DNA from 4 places in the Paenibacillus sp. FSL R7-0179 genome. Region 3 is predicted to be linked to each of the others. Evidence: riboswitches for the same ligand, from Rfam matches in the RefSeq annotation. Region 3 holds a riboswitch; each other region holds the start of a gene.

Region 1 (2,200 bases), 3.4 Mb from region 3:
CATTAACGAAGAGGTCGTTCAGGTACAGAATGAAATGATAACGGAAACGGCTAACATCTTTGCTCAAATTGTGCATAGTGTCCAATACATAACCGAGCAGATCGCTTCCTTCTCCGCAGAGAGTGACCTTATGCTGGAGAGCGCGCTCAAGATCTCCGGCGCGATCGAGAATATCTCAGCCATCACCCAGGAGACCGCCGCAGGGACCGAAGAGGTATCTGCCGCAATGAACGAACAGATTCACGCGCTGCAATCCGTGGCTGAGGAGACAGAGAAGATGACCTCCGCCGTCTTTAATCTGCAAAAAACGATTCATATTTTCAAATTCTAGCTTCGGTACAAAGAGACACGCCTGCGGGATTTTCTGCGGGTGGTGTCTCTTTTTCTCTGGCTAAACTAAGATTGTTATGTAATATTCACAAATTGTTGAAATTGTGCATAAGGGTAAAAAGCATGCTTTGCACTTCTTTACTATAGTCGTTCTATTGTCTTAGCTTGTCTATAAGCCAACATCTCACCTGTCCATTACTTAAGTCCTATCATCGAATCTTTAAGTGCTGTATATCTAGTGAATTCTTAACATTTTGCAGTAACTCAGGATTGCAATAAGTCTTTGTACTTACTATTAATAATAATAGCCCAGAATTCTCATTTGCATTTTAAGACTTTAGTCTTCCAGGGACAACCATTTTCAAAAGTTTGAAATTCCAAATATTCAGCCCTTTTTATTCCTGAATATTCGGCAAATTCCGAGTTTCTTCTCACAGGGGTTATTGACAAAAGAGCAGCAAGGAATATATTGTAAAGGAAAATTCTCCACAGATTGATTTATAACCGCATACCGGCAAAATTCACCGAAAGGGAATGACGCAAAGCCATGGATCTACAGTCTCATTTCTAAAGTGGGATCATGACAGCCAGGTTGCTGAAAAACTGTGAACGCCTTAGGTTTCGCGTTTGATTATGGTGATTCGTGCAACAGACCTGTGCTCCAATGTTGAGTACAGGTTTTCTATTGCTGACTTATACAAATAACAACATGCGGGGTGGATGTTCTGAAGACAGTTGCAGATTATATGGCGGAAGCTTTACGTAATTTGGGAGTCACTCATTCTTTTGGTATCATAGGCAAGTCTATTTGCCCCATCGCTTTGAAAATGGTCGACTATGGCATAGAGTTCATCCCCGGCCGGCACGAATCCAGCTCCGGCTTCGCCGCCGGCGGTTACGCTCTTAAGACCGGCAGCCTCGGGGTAGCCTTCGGCACCTCCGGTCCGGGCGGAACGAATCTGCTCACCGCAGCAGCGCATGCCAAGGCCAATAATCTTCCCGTCCTCTTCATCACCGGCCATCAGTCCATCAAGGAGCTGGGCATTCCCCAATGTCAGGATTCCACTTCCTATCTGGCTGATTTGGCGGATATGTTCCGGCCGGCCACCCTCTTCAGCAAGCTCGTAGAACGCGGCGATCACTTCAGCACGATTTTCAACCATGCCCTATCCATCGCCCTCGGTGACCGGAAAGGTCCGGTCCATCTCTGCATTCCGTTTGATGTGCAGACAGAGCGGCTCGCGGAATGCCGGATTGTTCTGCCGCAGCGCGAGGGACTGGTCAGTTATCAGAACTATGACCGGGTCATCTCGGCGATTAATCAATCCGCCCGCCCTCTGATCATTGCCGGTAAAGGCGTTAACCGCTCCGGGGCGCATCAGGAACTGGTGCAGTTGGCCGAAACCTTCAACATTCCTGTAGTCACCTCTCCAGGCGGCAAAGGCGCCATAGCTTATGATCACCCTCTCTATCACGGTCCTGTCGGTGTTGGAGGCTCGTCGCACGGCGATGAATTGCTGAACAACAGCGACCTGTTCATTGTTCTGGGCTCCCGTCTCAGCGACATGACCATCTGCAACCTGAAGCCGGAGAATCATCCGCAACAGCTGATTCAGTTCGACGTAGATCCAACCTTTGTCGGCAAAATCCTCACCTCGTCCACCATCGCTGTCGGCGGAGACTTAAGGGACAACCTGGCGCTGTATCTTCAGAAGCTGGACCCCTCAACAGTCACCAAGCATGAAATTACTATCTCCAATGATTACAATGACGAGCTGCCCGTGCTGGCGGGACTATCTCTGGCTTCGGTAATGAGCACGATGAGCGAACTAATCCCCTACAACAGCAGCGTGTTCGTAGATGATGGCAG
Region 2 (2,200 bases), 190 kb from region 3:
CCGGCACGAATCTCCCGCAGATCGGCAGAAGCGGCATGGACGGCCCTCTGGATCACCTCCAGATAAGGCGCGGGCGTGCGCAGCTCTGAGGATATAGCAGAAGCATCGCGCTCAAAGGCGGATAGTATAAGCGGCAGCAAAATATAGGATTTGACCAGCAGGTTATCCTGACTCTCTGCTCTATGCATCTCTCTCAACCCCTCGAAGAGAACGTATATTCGCATTGTAACTCATTTTTCAAAAAATAATCAATGGGTTTAATAAATTACTCAAATAATGTGATTTTTTTCGCAATAAAATAAAACGAATTATTATATATTAAAATTGAAATAATAAAGATTGAAAAATAAATCAGCTCAAAGGAGAATGGCAATGAGTCATGAAGGAAGTCTCCGCCGTGGTTTGGTATTCGGGATTATTCTAAGTGTTCCGCTCTGGGTATCGATGATTGGCTGGGTTCAGCTGTTCGGGTCTGCCTAGGCGACATTTTTATTCAAAATATATGAATTCTATTAGCAGGTGTCGTCCTTATGGGCGGCACTTTTTTTCAGTTGAGATGCCTATAAATAGGTAAAATTGCTTTGAACAGGAGCAGATGATGAGTGGAGCTGGGCTGAGGGTGATGAAATAGGACAAATGCATCAAATTTTAATAATATAAATTGATACAATTGTAGGGAGAAGAGATAAACGGCTACAGCCGATTCTCTGATTTCTCGACTTTTTTCGTCAGCAGATAAACAAGAGACTCGCCCGTTAAGCCTTATGGTACAAGGGTTCAATAAGAAATCATTGCGAAAATAATTTCAAAAAATATACTGGGAATGGATTGACAATAGGGTGGGGGAGCGGATAAACTAAAATTAGTACAAAAGTAACAAATGTCATAGACTCAACCATGAATTTACATAAGCGAATCTCAATTTCATACCGAAATCATGTACAAACGCAAACCGTATCGAAAGAACGGGACGCAAAGTCAGGAATCTACTGTCTCTAAAGTTGAGGCTAGGGTCGTCCGGCCGCCGTGAAGCTAACCCTTCGTGGCGGTCTTTTTGTTGTTATAGTCGCGTGACAGATTCATAGAATAGTAACTAGGAGGTGTGGACTATTGAAAAAAAGAGTACGTAAAACAGCCGCCATCATTATGGCGGGCCTATTGACTTTATCCAGTGCCTTTACATGGGGGACGGATGTTAGAGCAGCTTCAGGGGTGCCGTATACGCCAACACCGGTTTTAGGAGTTGCAGGGAATTTTAATGCTTTTATTTTCGGGGATTTTGTGCAAGGCAATGATCAGATTGAAGGCCGCCTGGCAGCGGCAGGGAACATTACCCTCACCGGAGGTTACGGAGTAGCCAGAGCATACAGGGATGCTGCTCCGACGGATGTACTTGTGGCCGGTAAGGATTTTGTACATTCGGGCAGCGGAGAGATCTATGGAAATGTGGTATTTGGGAATAGCTTTACAGCCAATGAGCCTAGTGTCAGCATTAAAGGCGGGAAGAAAAATGCCAGCCCGATTGATTTTGCAGCCGAGCAGCAGATGCTGATCTCCCGATCCACAGAGTATGGAGCCTTAGCCGGCACGAATGAGATTGGCGATAATCATTATGGGCAGCTTACAATCAATGCACCGGATGCCTTCAATGTCGTTCATCTGGATGCCGCTACTCTGGCAAAAACGAATTACATCCAATTCAATATTGCCCCGAACGCAACGTTGATTATTAATATTAGCGGGTCTACAGTCAATGTGCCAAGTTTTGCAATGAATAATGGCAGGGCCAGTCAAGTATTGTTCAACTTTTACGAGGCTTCTGAGGTGAATATCGAGTATACGTCCTTCTACGGGACGATTCTCGCACCCAGAGCGGATATTCATTATAAGGGAGCAGAGCTGTACGGGACCCTGATTGCAAAATCTTTTAGCGGTGGTGTTGAGATGCACCTTGGAATGTACGAGGGAGAGGGGCCGCCGCCGAGTCCGACGCCGACCGTAACGCCGACACCCACAGTGACACCAACACCAACGCCAACGCCAACACCGACAGTGACACCAACACCAACGCCAACACCGACAGTGACACCAACACCGACTCCAACTGTGAAGCCTACACCGACTATAAAACCTTCACCTACACCTGTGTGCACCCCAACTCCAACGCCAACACCGACAGTGAAGCCAACGCCAACACCAA
Region 3 (2,200 bases):
ACAGAGGCGGGGATGGCGGCTTTGACCGGATGCAGCTGGTGAGATTTATTGTCCTGAATCTGCTGGTGCTGGGCATTTCGGTGCTGCTGATTCATCTTCTGACGGACCGGCTGGGGATACAGGTACTGCTGGCCAAGGTGCTGGTTACCTTCATTACAGTGATCATTAATTTCTTTGGAAGCCGGAAATGGGTATTCTAAAGAGACCGCATATCTTCCCGGTATTCTGAGGAGGTAGCACTTATTCTATATTGCGGAGGCGATTGTCATGCGGAAGTTATCCTATTTGATTATACTTGCCGGGGTCCTGATTATGCTCTACCCCAAAGGAAGCGAATGGTGCGAGGACGCTCAGCAGCAGAAGCTGCTGGAAGAGGCCGAACAGGCTTATAGTGAAATCGTTCCTTCGGCTACCGCTCCTGCCAGCCAGGATCTGAGCAAGCCTTATGCGGAAGTCACCCAGCTGCTGGCGGAAGAGTCTGGTGCAGAAGAGCCGGTACCCACTACAGCGCCCGAGATTGAAGTTGGAGGCAAGATCACCGCCATTATTGAAATCGACAAAATCGATCTGAAGCTTCCTGTACTGGAGGGCGCCACCAAGACCAATATGAAGCATGCTGCGGCGCATATGAAGGAGACGGCTCCGATTGGCGCGGTAGGCAATGCAGCGATTGCGGCACACCGGTCAAGAACGGCAGGGCGGCTGTTCAACAGACTGGATGAGGTCGGTAAAGGGGATACCATTACTGTTATTACAAGCGGCCAGGAATACAAGTATGTTGTATATAATGTATCTATTGTAGAGCCTACCGATATTTCGGTGCTGAAGGGAAAGGATGATGATAAGATTCTGACTCTTATTACCTGTGATCCGCTTGTCAACCCGACCCACAGACTTATCATTCATGCCAAGCTGACCTGAATCTATCAAGACAAGGCGATAAAGGTCGAAAAAAACATAAAATTTTAGTATATTTGTGGTGGAATCTAGCATTTTGGGTCTTGATAATAGATAGAGGTATGGTAAAATAGAACTATCAAAAGCTAATACACGATAACGGCAAACCTATCGAAAGGTAGGGACGCAAAGCTACAGGGCCTTCCCGTCATGGATGGCAGCCAGCTACCGAATGAAGAGGCTTTTTTTGTTTGTTTTAATTCAGAATCTGTCATTATGTGGTAGTAGATTGGACAGATAAAGCTTATACGATAACGGCAAACCTATCGAAAGGTAGGGACGCAAAGCTAAAGGGCCTTCCCGTAAGAATGGCAGCCAGCTACCGAAAGGAGTTTTATCCATGAAAAAGTTTTATTTAATGCTGATTACACTTTTTGTGATCGTCACTTCCGTGCAGACAGGCACTGCTCAAGCCGCTAATGCAGATTCAGGCTGGTTAAATGTTGGACAACTTGATCAAGGGGTCATCGGGGTTTCGTACGACGTTCCTAAGGACAAGAAGATGAAGCTCATGATTACCAAGGACAATAACAGCTATACTTACAACTTATACACCTCCAAGCCGAACGAGACGTTCCCGCTGCAACAAGGTAATGGCTCTTATAAGGTTTCCGTTCTCGAGAATACTACCGGCAACAAATATAAAGTGCTATCTTCCGAGACTGTATCTCTCTCCATGAGCAATGTGAATGCCGTATATTTGAGCTCCGTACAGAATGTAAAGTGGAGTTCTTCCGATAAATCCGTTCAAAAGGCAGCCCAGCTTACAAAGGGTCTGACTACAGATGCAGACAAAGTTAAGGCTATCTACAATTACATCGTAACTAATGTGAAATATGATTACTCTTTGGCTAACAGCGTAAGCACAGATTATATTCCGAACAACGATAACACGCTTGCTACCAACAAAGGGATCTGCTACGATTACGCATCCTTGTTCGCTACTATGCTCCGCAGTGAAGGGATTCCAACCAAATTGGTTATGGGGAATACAAGCTATGTAACTTCATACCATGCCTGGAACGAAGTGTTCCTGAACGGCAAATGGGTAACGATTGATACTACAGTTGATGCAGGTCTGGGCAAGAACACAGCATCAACAGAACTGGTCAAATCAGCAAGCAAATATACTGCAGCGAAATTCTACTAAAAATAGCTGTGAACTATAGCATTACCTGAGAATAACCCGCTTAATGATTAAGCGGGTTATTTTTATTTATATAAAGGTTGCTTTTTAATAGAA
Region 4 (2,200 bases), 290 kb from region 3:
GATCAATGTCTGCAGCCATATGGCCATATATTCGAATATTTGCGATCAGCTTCGAGGCCTTGACAGCCTTCTTGAGCCACTGCGCATCTGCTGATACGGCAGGCCTTGGAGCCCTCTCGGCATCGGGTGCCAGCGGAGGGGGACCGGATACGGTGAAGAGATCGCGGTAATGTTGTTCAACAGAAGAGGGGTCCTTGACAAATTGCTCATATCTTTCTTGGATGTAGCCCAGGTTGGGGCCGTAGTATTTGCTCCATACTGTGTCGTTATAGGGCTCTTTGACTGCCATGAATAGGTCCTCCTAACGGATAAACTCCACGCGGGGCATCCAGTGTGCCACTTGGCGGAGCTGCAAATGTTTGCGGTTTCATTCTCACCTTATTGTGCTACTTTCCGGCGGGGTAATCAATTCATACTTTCGGTCAATCCGTTCGCAATTTGGCATGATTCATTACAGTATTCATACGGAACTATCATAAATAGGCATTAATCATGTATTTTAATTGAACAAATTGATTTTTATGCTTTGGGATTGGCCGTGACTCCAGAGAAGTTTTGGACCTCCGGCCGCTGTTGTCTGCAGATTTCTTGATTTTATCCCGTTGTTAACGGTTGAAATCCGCAGACAAAGGCGGTCGCTACCGCTCCTCCAGTTCCCAAATTCCCCTCCGCCACTTTTCCCTTAACTTAAATTTTCAACAAGTTCAATCCATATCACTGTCCGTAATCCATACAAATGGGTAATTGTCTCTATGCGATGTTGCGCGCAGCGGTAAGGCGGAGCAGTTAGAGTTCCCTTTAGTATATTTAAACTATTACCTAGGGTTTGAACTTGGAACTGGAAATATTTATACAAGCCACTGGCAATATTAGCTAAGTTTCCTCACATTTTATCATAAAAAAATTCCAGAAAACGACACACTAATCGCGCATGATCTTGTATAATGTTATTGCGGAGAACGGTTTCATCGATTCTTGCCAGATCCTTTCATGATGGAAAGGGTCCAGTAAAAGGTAAACCTGCCGAAAGACAGGGGCACAAAGTCTCGGATCTAAAGTAGAGATACTACAAAGTAGCAATACTACTATGATGGCCGGACTGCCTGGGGACGCGAAAATTCTAGGAGGAGATTTCTTGGATATGTCCAACCAGGGGAATGACGAGCTGCAGGCAGTAGATCTGGATTTAGAATGGGTGCACTTGCTGATGTCTGCCAAGCAGGCGGGGATCGCGGCGGAGGAGATCCGCCGGTTTCTAAGTGAGAAGGCGCTCCAGGCGATGTAAGGACGGTCATCATTGCTGCGATACATACAGAAAAGGCACAGCGCCCGGTACGCTGTGCCTTTTCTGTATGCCGCTTGAAAGCATGCCTTCGCCGAAGGCGGCCTCCCTGCCGTGCGGAGTCTTCCCTGTGACATACAATGCTGCGTTTAATTGTCCTTTTGTTCCATCCGCCATTTCTGGTAATCAAGGAATTCCTTGAATTCACGTTTGCTTATACCGGAGGCCATGGCCTCCTGAACCAGCCGGAACCATTCCCCGTCCAGAGCCTGTTCTTCCGTCTCTGCCAGTCCGCCATACAGCAGTGCATGAATGGATACCTGAAGCGCGTCAGCGATTTTTTCGATGAATTGAATGGAGGGGTTGGATTGAATATTGCGTTCTACATTACTGAGATATGATTTCGCCACATCAGCCTTATCCGCAAGCTCGGATAGCGAATAGCCCTTCTCCAGCCGGAGTTTGTGGATGCGGCCTCCCATAGTATCTGACACGATTACAACGCCCTCCGTACTTTTTATTAAAAGATAAGAAGTGATATGCTTCGCGCTATATCCTTATCTTTCTCACTGAAACGGTACCGCCCTCATAGAAAGGCAAAGCCGTTTTCACTTGTCAGTATAACAAAAAACCGCAAATCGGACAAAAATCATTAAGCCCGGCAGCCTGGGAAAAGGAAACGGCACACCCGGCCCGGTTGGGGGAAGGATGTGCCGTCTTGCTGAAACGGTATCGTCCTTTCAAAGGACGGCAAAGCCGTTTTCCACTTGAGTGTTGACTTACTTGGCCTCTCCCAGTCCTTGAAGTGCATCGAAGGTCCAGTTCAGAGCTAGGCCGTCACCCTGGAAAATGTTCTGATCTTGGCTGTTGTCTACGAACTCGAAGGCGATCTTAAAGGTCTTGGACCCGGCTGCGGCA

Evidence for each region. Region 3 has a riboswitch for cyclic di-GMP ahead of MKX63_RS01115 (transglutaminase-like domain-containing protein). Riboswitches for the same ligand answer to the same signal wherever they lie in the genome.
Region 1: another riboswitch for cyclic di-GMP. It lies ahead of MKX63_RS16130 (thiamine pyrophosphate-binding protein); the one in region 3 lies ahead of MKX63_RS01115 (transglutaminase-like domain-containing protein).
Region 2: another riboswitch for cyclic di-GMP. It lies ahead of MKX63_RS01935 (choice-of-anchor A family protein); the one in region 3 lies ahead of MKX63_RS01115 (transglutaminase-like domain-containing protein).
Region 4: another riboswitch for cyclic di-GMP. It lies ahead of MKX63_RS02365 (anti-repressor SinI family protein); the one in region 3 lies ahead of MKX63_RS01115 (transglutaminase-like domain-containing protein).

The regions. Positions count from the first base shown of each region.
Region 1 covers NZ_JBBOCC010000001.1:3,676,135-3,678,334, reverse strand. Annotated here, with positions in the region: gene MKX63_RS16135 (methyl-accepting chemotaxis protein) at 1-331, shown strand, start outside; cyclic di-GMP riboswitch class I at 834-930, shown strand; gene MKX63_RS16130 (thiamine pyrophosphate-binding protein) at 1,047-2,200, shown strand, end outside.
Region 2 covers NZ_JBBOCC010000001.1:461,814-464,013, reverse strand. Annotated here, with positions in the region: gene MKX63_RS01940 (hypothetical protein) at 1-188, opposite strand, end outside; cyclic di-GMP riboswitch class I at 937-1,029, shown strand; gene MKX63_RS01935 (choice-of-anchor A family protein) at 1,111-2,200, shown strand, end outside.
Region 3 covers NZ_JBBOCC010000001.1:269,463-271,662, reverse strand. Annotated here, with positions in the region: gene MKX63_RS01125 (GtrA family protein) at 1-200, shown strand, start outside; gene MKX63_RS01120 (class D sortase) at 268-921, shown strand; cyclic di-GMP riboswitch class I at 1,049-1,130, shown strand; cyclic di-GMP riboswitch class I at 1,204-1,284, shown strand; gene MKX63_RS01115 (transglutaminase-like domain-containing protein) at 1,298-2,107, shown strand.
Region 4 covers NZ_JBBOCC010000001.1:560,002-562,201, reverse strand. Annotated here, with positions in the region: gene MKX63_RS02370 (2-oxoglutarate dehydrogenase E1 component) at 1-289, opposite strand, end outside; cyclic di-GMP riboswitch class I at 1,004-1,107, shown strand; gene MKX63_RS02365 (anti-repressor SinI family protein) at 1,142-1,285, shown strand; gene MKX63_RS02360 (helix-turn-helix domain-containing protein) at 1,432-1,764, opposite strand; gene MKX63_RS02355 (TasA family protein) at 2,062-2,200, opposite strand, start outside.